DNA from 3 places in the Rhizobium sp. SRDI969 genome. Region 3 is predicted to be linked to each of the others. Evidence: predicted binding sites of a transcription regulator. Region 3 holds the regulator's gene; each other region holds the start of a gene.
The links. The regulator PhoB, encoded in region 3, activates phosphate uptake and scavenging genes when phosphate is short. The targets are predictions, from matches to a motif close to TGTCATNNANCTGTCAT.
Positions count from the first base shown of each region.

Region 1: a site for PhoB is predicted at 2,624-2,640, ahead of N2A41_RS07290 (esterase-like activity of phytase family protein). Genes of this name have one in related genera too.
Region 2: a site for PhoB is predicted at 2,313-2,329, ahead of phnC (phosphonate ABC transporter ATP-binding protein). Genes of this name have one in related genera too.

Region 1 covers NZ_CP104035.1:1,446,313-1,450,811, reverse strand. Annotated here, with positions in the region: gene N2A41_RS07295 (aldo/keto reductase) at 1-288, shown strand, start outside; gene N2A41_RS07290 (esterase-like activity of phytase family protein) at 373-2,571, opposite strand; gene hupB (DNA-binding protein HupB) at 2,784-3,059, opposite strand; gene lon (endopeptidase La) at 3,266-4,499, opposite strand, start outside.
Region 2 covers NZ_CP104035.1:4,698,156-4,702,654, reverse strand. Annotated here, with positions in the region: gene N2A41_RS23125 (alpha-D-ribose 1-methylphosphonate 5-phosphate C-P-lyase PhnJ) at 1-112, shown strand, start outside; gene phnK (phosphonate C-P lyase system protein PhnK) at 109-885, shown strand; gene phnL (phosphonate C-P lyase system protein PhnL) at 957-1,664, shown strand; gene N2A41_RS23110 (DapH/DapD/GlmU-related protein) at 1,661-2,278, shown strand; gene phnC (phosphonate ABC transporter ATP-binding protein) at 2,396-3,238, shown strand; gene phnD (phosphonate ABC transporter substrate-binding protein) at 3,323-4,228, shown strand; gene phnE (phosphonate ABC transporter, permease protein PhnE) at 4,398-4,499, shown strand, end outside.
Region 3 covers NZ_CP104035.1:172,948-177,446, forward strand. Annotated here, with positions in the region: gene pstA (phosphate ABC transporter permease PstA) at 1-803, shown strand, start outside; gene pstB (phosphate ABC transporter ATP-binding protein PstB) at 819-1,634, shown strand; gene phoU (phosphate signaling complex protein PhoU) at 1,679-2,392, shown strand; gene phoB (phosphate regulon transcriptional regulator PhoB) at 2,540-3,223, shown strand; gene N2A41_RS00890 (GcrA family cell cycle regulator) at 3,480-4,013, opposite strand; gene N2A41_RS00895 (aspartate aminotransferase family protein) at 4,433-4,499, shown strand, end outside.

The DNA of each region.
Region 1 (4,499 bases), 1.3 Mb from region 3:
TTCGATGTCGGCGAGACATTTGCCGGCGTGCCGTTCGAGGTCGGCCTGCAGGCGGTGGAAGAGGTGCGCAAGCTGGTGCCCCAGGGCGCGACCATGGCCGCCTTCGCGCTCCGATGGATCCTGATGAGCGATGCGGTCATCGTCGTCATCCCCGGTGCCCGCAATGGCGAGCAAGCCAAGGCCAACGCGGCGGCCGCCGACCTTGCGCCGCTGTCGGCCGACGTCATGGCGGCAACGCGCGAGATCTATGAGCGGCTGATCGCGCCGCATGTGCATCAGCGCTGGTAGGCGTCCAACACTTCAAAATGCAAATGGCCGGGTTTTCGCCCGGCCATTTGCATATTATCGATCCGTCAAGGTCTGTTGGTGGGCTCAGTTGGTGCCGACCAGATCGACCGGGAAGAACAGGGTCTCGCCGGAGGAGTCGCTGACGCCGTCATTGTCGGTGACCGCGTAGGGCTTGCCCGACGCGTCGAAAGTGAAGCCTTCAAGCTTGTCCAGCACATAGCCGTTGGTGGCAGACTTCAGCTCGCCGAGGAAGTCGTGCGCTTCGGTCTTCTTGACGACCGGCAACTCACCGCCGAGCTTGGCGGGCTTCAGGTCCGATATCGCGATCTTGTAGAGCTTCTTCAGCCTGGCGGCATCGCCGATGAGGTTGTCGCGCTCGATGATGTAGACGCTGTCGCCTTGAGCCGAGATTTCCGACAGGCCGACCCAGCCGCTTTCCGTCTTGTCGAGCGGATAGCGAACGGCACCCCATTCCTTCTTCTTCGGATTGTAGGAGACGAGCTTGACGAAGCCCTTCTCATCGTCGCTCCACTCGCGCTGGACCGCCATCCAGAGCGTGGTGTCGTCGCCGGTGCCGATAATGGTCACGCCTTCGAAGCCGTAGCGGATTTCGTTGGCGACGAGCTCCTTCGGCAGGGCGATCTCGGCCTTGATGCCACCCTTGGCATTGACGTTGTAGAGCGCGTGCGGAACGAGACGCTCGCTGTAGCCTTCCGAGGCGAGCCAGAAGGAGCCATCGGCGGCAGCCGCGATGCCTTCGATGTCGAGCTTCTGGGCTGGGGCACCGTCACGCTTGACGACGAGGGCGTCGGTGATGACGGCCGGCTTCTTGCTGGCGTCGATCGTGTAGATCGTCGGCTGCGAGCCCAGAACGCTGTCGCTTACCGCGTAGAGCATGCCCGGCTCGCCCGGAACGGCGGCGAGACCCGAAAGGGCTGCGAAGCCGATCGGATTGCCGTCCTTTTCGGCAGAGACGATCTGCGGATAGGCCTTCTCGCCTTCCGAGCGCTCGTAGATCATCACATGCGAACGCGCGCCGCCGTCCTTGCCGAGGTCGAGTTCGTTGGCAGTCGCAAGAAGATTACGCGCGGGAATGGCGATCGCGCCTTCCGGCGAAATGCCCGACGGCAGCAACTGGACGAGCTCGGGACCGGCGCCGGTATCTTTGTAGACGCCGACGACCGAGGCACGCTCGGCGAGCAGAAAGAAATACTGATCATCGCCGAACTTGGCGGCTTCAAGGCCTTCGGGCTCGACGCCCTTCGATCCCGAACGGCTTTCCGGATAGTGGCCGATATGGGCAACGGCGCGTTCGAAAGATGCGCCTGATTCGTAGAGAAGCTTGCCCGTCTTGTCGAAGATGGTGAAGCCGCGCGAGCCGCCCTGGTAGTCGCCTTCATTGGCGACGACAAGGCGGTTGTCGTCCAGCCACTTCACGGCGTCGGGCTCGCGCAGCACGCCCTTGGCTTCGCCCGAGAATTTCAGGGCGCCGTCACGCTTGGTGTCGATACCGGAGAGATCGACGCTGCCGGCGGAAAAATGCGTCTTCACGTCAGCCGTGTTGGCGTCGATGATGACGATCTCATTGTTCTCCTGCAGCGTCAGGGCAATTTCGTTCAGGCCGTTGAAGGCGACAAATTCCGGCTCCGGATCTTCAGGGGCGACGCCGGTAAGCCCGGTCAGCGCCACGTGCTTGATGGTACCGCAGTCGACGGTGCCGTTCTTGACCTGGAAGACGACGAGGTCGCCGGCCGGCATTTGCGGGATCTTGCCGTCATTGACGTCTTCGTCGCGCTCGTTTTCGATTGCGATGGCGCCGAGCGTCTTGTCCTTGTTGAGGGCGATCGAATCCGGCTGGCCGCCGAGATCGCAGGTGCTCTCGATCTTCTTGGTCGCCACGTCGACGATCGCGAGACGGCCCGAGGGCTTCGCCTTGCTTTCGGAGGTGTTGACAGCAACGAGCGCCTTGCCGGCGCTGGAGGTGACCGATGTCGGCTCGCCGTCCATCATCACCGCGCCGCCGGCCTTCGGTGCCTTGGCGTCGGTAATGTCGATGAAGCCGATCGCGCCGAGCGGGCTGTCGCTATAGATCAGCGTGTTGCCGTCGTCGGTCGCGGTGATGATTTCTGCGGAGCTCGCCGACAGCTTGTCCTTGTCGGCCGGCAGGTTCGCCGCAACCGGAAAGGAGGCGATGCGGTTGAAAACCGGTTCGGCCGCGGCCGGAAAAGCAACGGATGCGAGAAGCACGGCAGCAAGCGCTGCCTTGCGCGATGAAATTGTCATGAAATCCCCCATGTATCGAACATTCGAAACATAGGTTTTCTGGGGGAGCGGCATGACACAGGCATGACAGATGCGGCATTTTGCACCTGATCACGTCAGGCGATTGTCCGCTCGCTTCGCACCGACCGCCAAGCAAAAGGGGTCCGGCAAAGCCGAACCCCTCTCAAATCCTGCACAGCCGGTCTCGTTTCCGACTGGTGGATAATCTCAGATCAGCCGTTGACGGCGTCCTTCAGGCCCTTGCCGGGCGTGAATTTCGGCACGTTGCGAGCCGGAATGTCGACTTCAGCGCCCGTTGACGGATTACGGCCCTTCGTTGCGGCACGATGAGAAACGGTGAAGCTGCCGAAACCCGCGAGGCGGATGTCGCCCTTGTTCTTGAGCTCAGCCTGGACAACGTCGAAAACCGCGTCAACAGCGGAAGCCGCGTCAGACTTCGTCAGTCCTGCCTTTTCGGCTACTGCGGACACGAGTTCATTCTTGTTCATGTTTCCACCCCTTTCTAAATGGTATGAAACGACTCAAAAGTAAGCTAGGCGCAGAATAGGTTTCATCAGGCCCGCCGAAAACCCAAAAGCCCTGCAAATCAAGGAAAAGCAAGCGTCTACATGACGTTTTCACAAAAAAGGCTGGCGTTTCCGCCAGCCTTTTTCCGTGTTTTGTCCCAATGGGGCATAAATGTGGCAAAGGCCACTCAATGCGCTATGGTTGCGCCTGTCTCATCGAGGCCTTCGACCGTTGCGATGACCGGCGTTTCCACCGTACCATCCCATTCGATCGGCTCCGGCCGGCGGATCAGCGCATGCTTGATCACCTCGCCCATGCGGGATACCGGGATGATCTCCATGTTGTTCTTCACGTTATCAGGAATCTCCGCCAGGTCCTTGGCGTTTTCCTCCGGAATCAGCACCTTCTTGATGCCGCCGCGAAGCGCTGCGAGCAGCTTTTCCTTGAGACCACCGATCGGCAGCACACGGCCACGAAGGGTGATTTCACCAGTCATGGCCACATGCCTGTCCACCGGAATGCCGGTCATGATTGAGACGATCGCGGTTGCCATGGCGACGCCGGCCGAGGGGCCATCCTTCGGCGTCGCGCCTTCCGGCACGTGCACGTGGATGTCGCTCTTGTCGAAGCGCGGCGGCTCGATGCCGAAATCGACAGCGCGCGAGCGGACATAGGAGGCCGCTGCCGAGATCGATTCCTTCATGACTTCCTTCAAATTGCCAGTGACCGTCATGCGGCCCTTGCCCGGCATCATCACGCCTTCGATGGTCAGCAGTTCGCCACCGACTTCCGTCCAGGCAAGACCGGTCACGACGCCGACCTGATCCTCGCCCTCGGCTTCGCCATGGCGGAAGCGCGGGACGCCGAGATAGTCGGAGATGTTGGCGGCCGTCACATGAACGGACTTCGCCTTGCCCTTGATGATTTCGGTGACCGCCTTGCGGGCGAGCTTCATCAGTTCGCGTTCGAAGTTGCGGACGCCGGCTTCGCGGGTGTACTGCTGGCTGATCGCCATCAGGGCGTCGTCGCTGACCGAGAATTCTTCCGGCTGCAACGCATGTTCCTTGATGGCCTTCGGCAGCAGGTGCCGCTTGGCGATTTCGCGCTTTTCATCCTCGGTGTAGCCGGCGATACGGATGATCTCCATGCGGTCCATCAGGGGCGCTGGAATATTCAGCGTATTCGCCGTCGTGATGAACATCACATCCGACAGGTCGTATTCGACTTCCAGATAGTGGTCCATGAAGGTCATGTTCTGTGCCGGATCGAGCACTTCGAGCAGGGCCGAGGACGGATCGCCGCGATAGTCCTGGCCGAGCTTGTCGATCTCGTCGAGCAGGAAGAGCGGGTTGGACTTCTTCGCCTTCTTCATCGACTGGATGACCTTGCCGGGCATCGAGCCGATATAGGTGCGGCGGTGA
Region 2 (4,499 bases), 380 kb from region 3:
TCTCGACGACAAGGGCGGGCGGATGTTCGTCTGCTCCGACACCGATCATTGCGAAGACCGCCGCGCGCACGGACATGCCGGCGAGATGCTGGCCCGGGAGGCTGCAGAATGAGCGATACCCCGCTTCTCAAAGTCCACGACGTTTCGAAATTCTACGGCAACCGCATCGGCTGCCGCGACGTCTCGTTCGAGCTCTGGCCCGGCGAAGTGCTCGCCGTCGTCGGTGAATCCGGCTCCGGCAAGACGACGCTGCTCAACTGCCTCTCCACCCGGCTGCTGCCGAGCACCGGCAGCGTCGAATATCACATGCGCGATGGCAGCTATCGCGATCTCTATCGCATGAACGAGGCCGAGCGGCGCTTCCTGATGCGCACCGACTGGGGCTTCGTGCACCAGAACCCGGCCGATGGCCTGCGCATGACCGTTTCTGCCGGCGCCAATGTCGGCGAACGGCTGATGGCGATCGGCGACCGGCACTACGGCAAGATCCGCGCTTCGGCGATCGACTGGCTCGAACGCGTCGAGATCGACGCCGACCGCATCGACGACCAGCCGCGTGCCTTTTCCGGCGGCATGCGCCAGCGATTGCAGATCGCCCGCAACCTCGTCACCGGCCCACGCCTCGTCTTCATGGATGAACCCACAGGCGGCCTCGACGTCTCGGTGCAGGCGCGGCTGCTCGATCTCGTGCGCGGCCTCGTCAACGACCTCGGCCTCTCGGCCATCATCGTCACCCACGATCTCGCCGTCGCACGCCTGCTCTCGCACCGGATGATGGTGATGAAGGACGGCTACGTCATCGAACACGGGCTGACCGACCGCGTGCTCGACGACCCGCGCGAACCTTATACGCAGCTGCTCGTCTCCTCGATCCTGCAGGTCTGAGCAAATGTTACAACGCCTTGCGCGTCTTTCAGACGCGCGGCGCTGGGTCCTAAACCAAGGAAGAAAGAATCATGGCAACGCCCCTCGTCGTTTCCGAAGTCTCGAAGAGCTTCACCATGCATCTGCGCGACGGCATCAAGTTGCCCGTCGTCTCCGATGTCGCCTTCTCGGTCGCATCGGGCGAATGCGTCGTGCTCGGCGGCCCGTCCGGCATCGGCAAGAGCTCGCTGCTCAAGATGATCTACGGCAATTATGCCGTCGACACCGGCCAGATCCTCATTTGCCACGACGGACGCATCGTCGATCTCGCCTCTACCGATCCGCGCACCGTGCTCAACGTCCGCCGCAATACACTTGGCTATGTCAGCCAGTTCCTGCGCACCGTGCCGCGCGTCGCGGCGATCGACGTGGTTGCCGAACCGCTGGTGGCACGCGGCGAGGACGCCGTCATGGCACGGCAAAAGGCGGGCGCCCTGCTTGCCAGGCTCAATCTGCCGGAAACGCTCTGGCAGCTTCCGCCCGCCACCTTCTCCGGCGGCGAGCAGCAACGCGTCAACATCGCGCGCGGCTTCATCACCGAGCATACGATCCTGCTTCTCGACGAACCCACAGCCTCGCTCGATGCCAGGAACCGTGCCGTCGTCGTCGGCATGATCGCGGAAAAGAAAACGGCGGGTGTGGCCCTTCTCGGCATCTTCCACGACGAGGAAGTGCGCGAAGCCGTCGCCGACCGCATTCTCGACGTCCAGCAGTTCTCACCCGGAAAGATCGCTGCATGAGCCGCAAGCTTGATATCGAGCCCTACTTTCATGAAACGGCATCCGTCAGCGATTCCACCTTCGGGCGCTATACCGAGGTCTCGGAACGCTGCCGCATCAGCGAGGCCACGTTCGGCGACTATTCCTACATCATGCAGGACGGCTCCGTCTGGTGTGCGACGATCGGCAAGTTCGTCAATATCGCCGCCGCCGTGCGCATCAACGCCACCAACCATCCGACCTGGCGTGCGACGCTGCATCATTTCACCTATCGCGCCGCCGACTACTGGCCGGACGGCGATATGGAGACGGACTTCTTTGCTTGGCGGCGCGCAAACCGCGTGACCATCGGCAACGACGTCTGGATCGGCCACGGCGCGACGATTCTGCCCGGCGTCAACGTCGGCAACGGCGCGGTGATCGGAGCCGGCGCCGTCGTGTCGAAGGACGTCGCGCCCTATACGATCGTCGGCGGCGTGCCGGCCAAGCTCATCCGCGAGCGCTTTCCAAGAGAGGTCGGCGAACGGATGGACAGGCTTTCCTGGTGGGACTGGGAGCATGACCGGCTGCGCCAGGCGCTCCAGGATTTTCGCAACCTGGACGCGGAAGATTTCCTGTGCCGCTACGGCGGCTAAACCCCCGATATAGGGGCGAAGAATTGTGACAGGACTTACACAAATATGACATGTGAGGTTCATCAAGCGGGACTAATGCGATGCTGACCAAGGCCTGGATCGCAAGGGAAGAGCATGATGTTCGAGCTGAAGAATGTCACACGTCGTTTCGGAAAAAAGCTCGCTGTCGATTCCGTCACGCTCGCCATTCCCCAGGGGCAGATGGTCGGCATCATCGGCCGCTCCGGCGCCGGCAAGTCGACGCTGCTGCGCATGATCAACCGCCTTCAGGAGCCGAGCTCCGGCTCCGTTCATTTCGCCGGCGTCGAGGTCTCCGGGCTTCGCGGCCAGGCGCTACGCAACTGGCAGCGCGACTGCGCGATGATCTTCCAGCAGTTCAATCTGGTGCCACGCCTCGACGTTCTCACCAATGTCATGCTCGGCCGCCTCAATCACCGCTCGACGCTTATGAGCCTGCTCAACATCTTCACCCGCGAGGAACGCGTGCATGCCATCGCGGCACTCGAGCGCCTCGGCATCGAGCAGACGGCGCTGCAGGCAGCCGGCACGCTTTCCGGCGGCCAGCAGCAGCGCGTGGCGATCGCCCGCGCGCTGATGCAGAACCCGAAGATGGTTCTTGCCGACGAGCCGATCGCCTCGCTCGATCCGTTGAACGCCAAGATCGTCATGGATGCGCTGCGCGATATCAACGAGCGCGAGGGCATCACCGTCATCACCAACCTTCATACGCTCGACACCGCCCGCAACTATTGTGAGCGCATCGTCGGCATGGCCGGCGGCCGCGTCGTCTTCGAGGGCAAGCCCTCGGAGCTGACCGCCGCAGCGGTGAAGGAAATCTACGGGACGGACAAGGACGGCGCCGGCATCGACGAAACGGTGACCTCGACATCGATCAATACAGCCCCCGAGCGGGCAGACAATCAATCCGCCGGCACCCCGCTGGCGCTGGCCGGCCTCTGAGAGGCAGCCGCGATCGAGCGCCCGCGTCAAGGGCACACTTCTTCGTAACGGGAAGACCGGGGACACCGGTCAATAGGAGAGAACATGTTGAAGAAAGCACTCTTTGCGGCAACGGCGCTCTTCGCGCTCGCCGGCGCTGCCCATGCTGCAGATCTCAAGGAATTCCGCATCGGCATCCTCGGCGGCGAAAACGAAACCGACCGCCTGCGCAACTATGCCTGCCTTGCCGACCATCTGAAGCAGGAATTCGGCTTCGAGAAGGTTTCGCTCTTCCCGGCCGCCGACTATGACGGCGTTATCCAGGGTCTGCTCGGCGGCACGCTCGACTTCGCCGAACTCGGCGCTTCCGGCTACGCAGCCGTCTACATCAAGGATCCGAAGGCTGTCACGCCGATCCTGACGACGCAGCAGAAGGACGGCTCGACGGGTTACCACTCGATCGGCCTCGCTCTGAAATCATCGGGCATCAAGACCATCCAGGACGCCAAGGGCAAGAAGCTCGGCTACGCCGACCCGGATTCCACCTCCGGCTACCTCGTTCCGCTGACGCAGATCCCGAAGGACACGGGCATGCCGAACGATAAGTTCTTCGCTTCGACCCAGTTCAACGGCGGCCACGAGAACAACCTTCTCGCCGCCTATGACGGTAAGGTCGACGTCGCCGTCGACGATAGCTCGGGCATCGGCGATTTCAAGGACGGCTACACCTCCGGCACCTTCCGCAAGGAAGTCGACAAGGGCGCCGTCGATCCGAACAAGCTGGTCGAAGTATGGCGTTCGCCGCTGATTCCGAACGGCCCGCTCGTCGTTCGCAACGCTCTCGGCGAAGAATGGCAGACGAAGCTTGCAGGCTTCTTCACGGCTCTGCCGGAAAAGGATCACAAGTGCTTCGCGGCTATCGAAGGCGGCGATTACAAGGGCTACTCGCCCGTCAAGCACGACTTCTACAACACTGTCGTTGAAGTCCGCAAAGCTGCCATCGGCGGCTGATCGGCCTCTTGAATGCGGGGCGGCCGGAAACGGCCGCCCTTTATCTTTGACTACAGCGCCGCGCGTCTTAGACGCGCAAAGGACGCTGTAGCACTTTGAATTGCTGCATAATTCTATCCTCAAATCGATTCCGATTTGAGGATAGAATTATGAAGTAGGCGAGGCGTTGATGACTATTGCCGATACACAGCCGCACATGCAGAGCACGCAGGAGATCGGCACCGCCTGGAGCCGGATGGTCGCCAAGCGCCGCTTCTACACCATCCTCGGC
Region 3 (4,499 bases):
AGAAGAACCGCAAGGTCAACGACAAGCAGGTTGCATGGATGAACGAGCTGAAGGCGAGCGGCGCTCTCCACAAGCAGTTCAACACCGGCCTTTTCGTCAACGGCAATTCCAGCCGTCCGGAGGCCGCAGGCCTGGGCGTCGCCCTGATCGGCTCGCTCTACCTGATGCTGATCGTCCTCGTGCTCGCTCTGCCGATCGGCGTCGCCGCCTCGATCTATCTCGAGGAGTTCGCGCCGAAGAACAAGCTGACGGACCTGATCGAGGTCAATATCAACAACCTCGCCGCGGTTCCTTCCATCGTCTACGGCCTGCTCGGTCTTTCCGTCTTCATCAACTTCATCGGCCTGCCGCGCTCGGCTTCGCTGGTTGGCGGCCTGGTGCTGACGCTGATGACCCTGCCGACGATCATCATCGCCACGCGTGCGGCTCTGCGCGCCGTGCCGCCGTCGATCCGCGCCGCAGCGCTCGGCCTCGGCGCGTCGAAGATGCAGATGGTGTTTCACCATGTTCTACCGCTCGCCATGCCAGGCATCCTCACCGGCACGATCATCGGCCTGGCGCACGCGCTCGGCGAAACCGCGCCGCTGCTCCTGATTGGCATGGTCGCCTTCGTCGCCAACGCGCCGACGACACCGCTCGATCCCTCGACGGCTCTGCCCGTACAGGTCTATATGTGGGCCAACGAGGCCGAACGTGCCTTCGTTGAGCGTACTTCGGGTGCCATCATCGTCCTGCTCCTGTTCCTGATCGTCATGAACATGGGCGCCATCCTCTTGCGTCGTCGCTTCGAGCGCCGCTGGTAAACGGAGTTAAACATCATGAACATGTTGACGGAAGCTGCAGTTGAAAAGGCGCTGGATCGCAAGATGAGCAACGTCCCGTATAAGATGATCGGAAAGGAAGTCTCGGTTTACTATGGCGAGAAGCGCGCGCTTTTCGATGTGAACCTGAACGTCCGCGAAAACACCGTAACCGCCCTGATCGGCCCGTCCGGCTGCGGCAAGTCGACCTTCCTGCGGTGCCTCAACCGCATGAACGACACGATCGACGGCTGCCGCGTCACCGGCAAGATCACGCTTGATACCGACGATATCTATGATCCCGATATCGACGTCGTCGAACTTCGCGCCCGCGTCGGCATGGTCTTCCAGAAGCCGAACCCGTTCCCGAAGACGATCTACGAAAACGTCTCCTACGGCCCGCGCATCCATGGCCTTGCCAAGTCGAAGGCCGACCTCGACCAGATCGTCGAGACCAGCCTGCAGCGCGCCGGTCTCTGGAACGAAGTCAAGGACCGCGTGCATGAATCCGGCACCGGCCTGTCCGGCGGTCAGCAGCAGCGCCTCTGCATTGCCCGTGCCGTTGCCGTCAGCCCTGAGGTCATCCTCATGGACGAGCCCTGCTCGGCGCTCGACCCGATCGCCACCGCCAAGGTCGAGGAACTGATCCACGAGCTGCGCGAGAACTACACGATCGTCATCGTCACCCACTCCATGCAGCAGGCCGCGCGTGTCTCGCAGCGCACCGCCATGTTCCACCTTGGCAATCTTGTCGAGGAAAACGACACCGACAAGATGTTCACCAATCCCGACGACCCGCGCACCCAGGACTACATCATGGGTCGTTTCGGCTGATTTTGGCGACACCAAGCCTTCCCGTTATTCGAGGATAAAGCCCCATGGCATCGACACATATTTATTCTGCCTATGATGATGATTTGAAGTTCCTGTCCAGGCGGATTTCCGAAATGGGCGGTCTGGCCGAGCAGATGGTCGCCGAATCCGTCCGGGCGCTCGTCAATGGCGATACCGCGCTGGCGCAGAAGGTCATCTCCGACGACGTGATCCTCGATCATGCCGAACGCGAAATCGGCGACAAGGCGATCGTCACCATTGCCCGCCGTCAGCCGATGGCTGCGGACCTGCGCGAAATCATGGGTTCGATCCGCATCGCCGCCGATCTCGAACGCGTCGGCGACCTCGGCAAGAACACCGCCAAGCGCGTCATCGCCGTCCAAAGCACCGGCGTTCCCCGCAAGCTCGCCCGCGGCCTTGAGCATCTGTCCGAGCTGGCGCTCGTCCAGCTCAAGGAAGTGCTCGACGTCTACACCAATCGTTCCGCCGACAAGGCGAATGCGATCCGCGAACGCGACAACGAGATCGACGCCATGTACACCTCGCTGTTCCGCGAGCTCCTGACCTACATGATGGAAGATCCGCGCAACATCACCAGCTGCACGCATCTTCTCTTCTGCGCCAAGAACATCGAGCGCATCGGCGACCACGCCACCAACATCGCCGAAACGATCTTTTACATGACGACAGGCGCGCAGCCGGAAGGCGACCGTCCGAAGGACGACAGCGCCAACACCGTCGGCGCGGTCACGGAATAACCGTCCGGGCCAGTCGCCCGGACCAGTCAATTGCGTGCGCGCCCGTCCGGGCGCGCAAAGAGGTCGCAGCCAATTTCTGAGTTTGCGCAGGATGCATTGCTTAAATCACCCCCGGTTTAAGGATCATGCGCGAGGAGACCGATACGCATGATCCCGAGAGTTGCAGTTGTTGAAGACGAGGAAGCCCTCAGCGTGCTTCTTCGCTACAATCTCGAAGCGGAAGGCTTCGAGGTCGATACCATTCTTCGTGGCGACGAAGCCGAAATGCGGCTTCAGGAGCGCACTCCCGATCTTCTCATCCTCGATTGGATGCTGCCCGGCGTCTCGGGCATCGAGCTCTGCCGGCGGCTGCGCATGCGGCCGGAAACCGAGCGCCTGCCGATCATCATGCTGACGGCGCGCGGCGAAGAGAGCGAGCGCGTCCGCGGATTGTCGACGGGCGCCGACGATTACGTCGTCAAGCCCTTCTCGACCCCCGAGCTCGTTGCCCGCGTCAAGGCGATGCTGCGCCGCGCCCGTCCCGAGGTGCTGTCGACGGTGCTGAAATGCGGTGACATCGAGCTCGACCGCGAGACCCATCGCGTCCATCGCAAGACCCGTGAAGTCCGCCTCGGCCCCACCGAATTCCGCCTGCTGGAATTCCTGATGTCGTCGCCGGGCCGGGTCTTCTCCCGCTCGCAGCTGTTGGATGGCGTCTGGGGCCACGATATCTATGTCGACGAGCGCACCGTCGACGTCCATGTCGGCCGCCTGCGCAAGGCGCTGAATTTCTCCAACATGCAGGACGTTATCCGCACCGTCCGCGGCGCCGGCTATTCGATGGAAGCCTGAGGGCTTCCGTTCTGGTTACTGACAAGGGCTCGTGCTAACGTCTGCCCCTCACCCTAACCCTCTCCCCGTAAGCGGGGCGAGGGGACGTGCCCCGCGAAAGGTTGGTGGGGATGGAGAGGGTGCGGCATGTCCCTTCGCCCCGCAAGCGGGGAGAAGGTGCCGGCAGGCGGATGAGGGGCAGCCATCCGCACGGACCAAAATTGCATAAAAAACGGGCCACTCGGCCCGTTTCGTCATTCTAGCAATGATCACCCGTTCAGCTGGCCCGGGCTGCCGCCCGGCGGCGTTCGTTGACCGGCTGGTAGGCAAGCTTCTGGTGATAGCCGCAATAAGGCGAATTGTCGGGGGACTCGCAGCCGCAGAAATGGAAGTCGTCCTTCAGCGGATCGCCGACCGGCCACTTGCAGGTGCGTTCGGTCAGCTCCGTCAGGCCGAGGCGTCGGGAAATCGGCACCACCACATTGCCTCTCGGCACATATTCCATTTCCTCGATCGTTTCGATCTCGATCTCTTCCTTCAGCATGGTCGCGCCCTGCTGGCGGGTAACGGTGCGGGTCGTGACCCGTGAGGCGTAGTTCGGCGCGCGCGGCGCCGAGGTATTGCGCTTCGGCGTTCGCGCCGCGGTGTTGGTGCCGCCGGCCTTGGCACGGCCGGGGAGGCACAGCCGATGCACTTTGCCGATGACCGCGTTTCTGCTGACCCCGCCAAGCTGCGCAGCGATCTGGCTGGCGCTCAGTCCTTCGGCCCAAAGTTTCTTGAGTTTCTCGACCCGCTCGTCTGTCCAGTTCATGCCCTGTCTCCACCTTCTGCGTTGGTGATGGCAGAATCCCTCACCGTTGTCCCGGGAGCTCCGAAACAAGAAACGCTTGATCAATTTTGGTGACTAGTTCCGCCGCATGCAGTCTAGTAATTGATCTTTAACCTAGTGTGAGCCTGACTCCGTGACAAGAGTCGCATGAATCCGGATGAATCGAATTCGTAGTTTTCCCCAACTTGCTGCCCCTGCGTGTCATTTCTGCAATAATGCCTGTTGATGACTGGAAATGCCGCTGTACACTCTTGCTGCATACGCTAAGGGCGCCGTTTTGTTGACATTGCAGCGCGAAAAGGAAATAGTGCCACTCGCCGCCGCAAGGCGGCATTTTTGATTTTTCGGGCCTGGTTTCCTTAGCCGGAGTCATTGCCCGGCAACTTGATGGAGATCGCGCCATGGCTGAAGCCGCGCCGCTTTATGACACCTATTCTCGTGCCCCGCTGCGGTTCGAGCGAGGCGAGG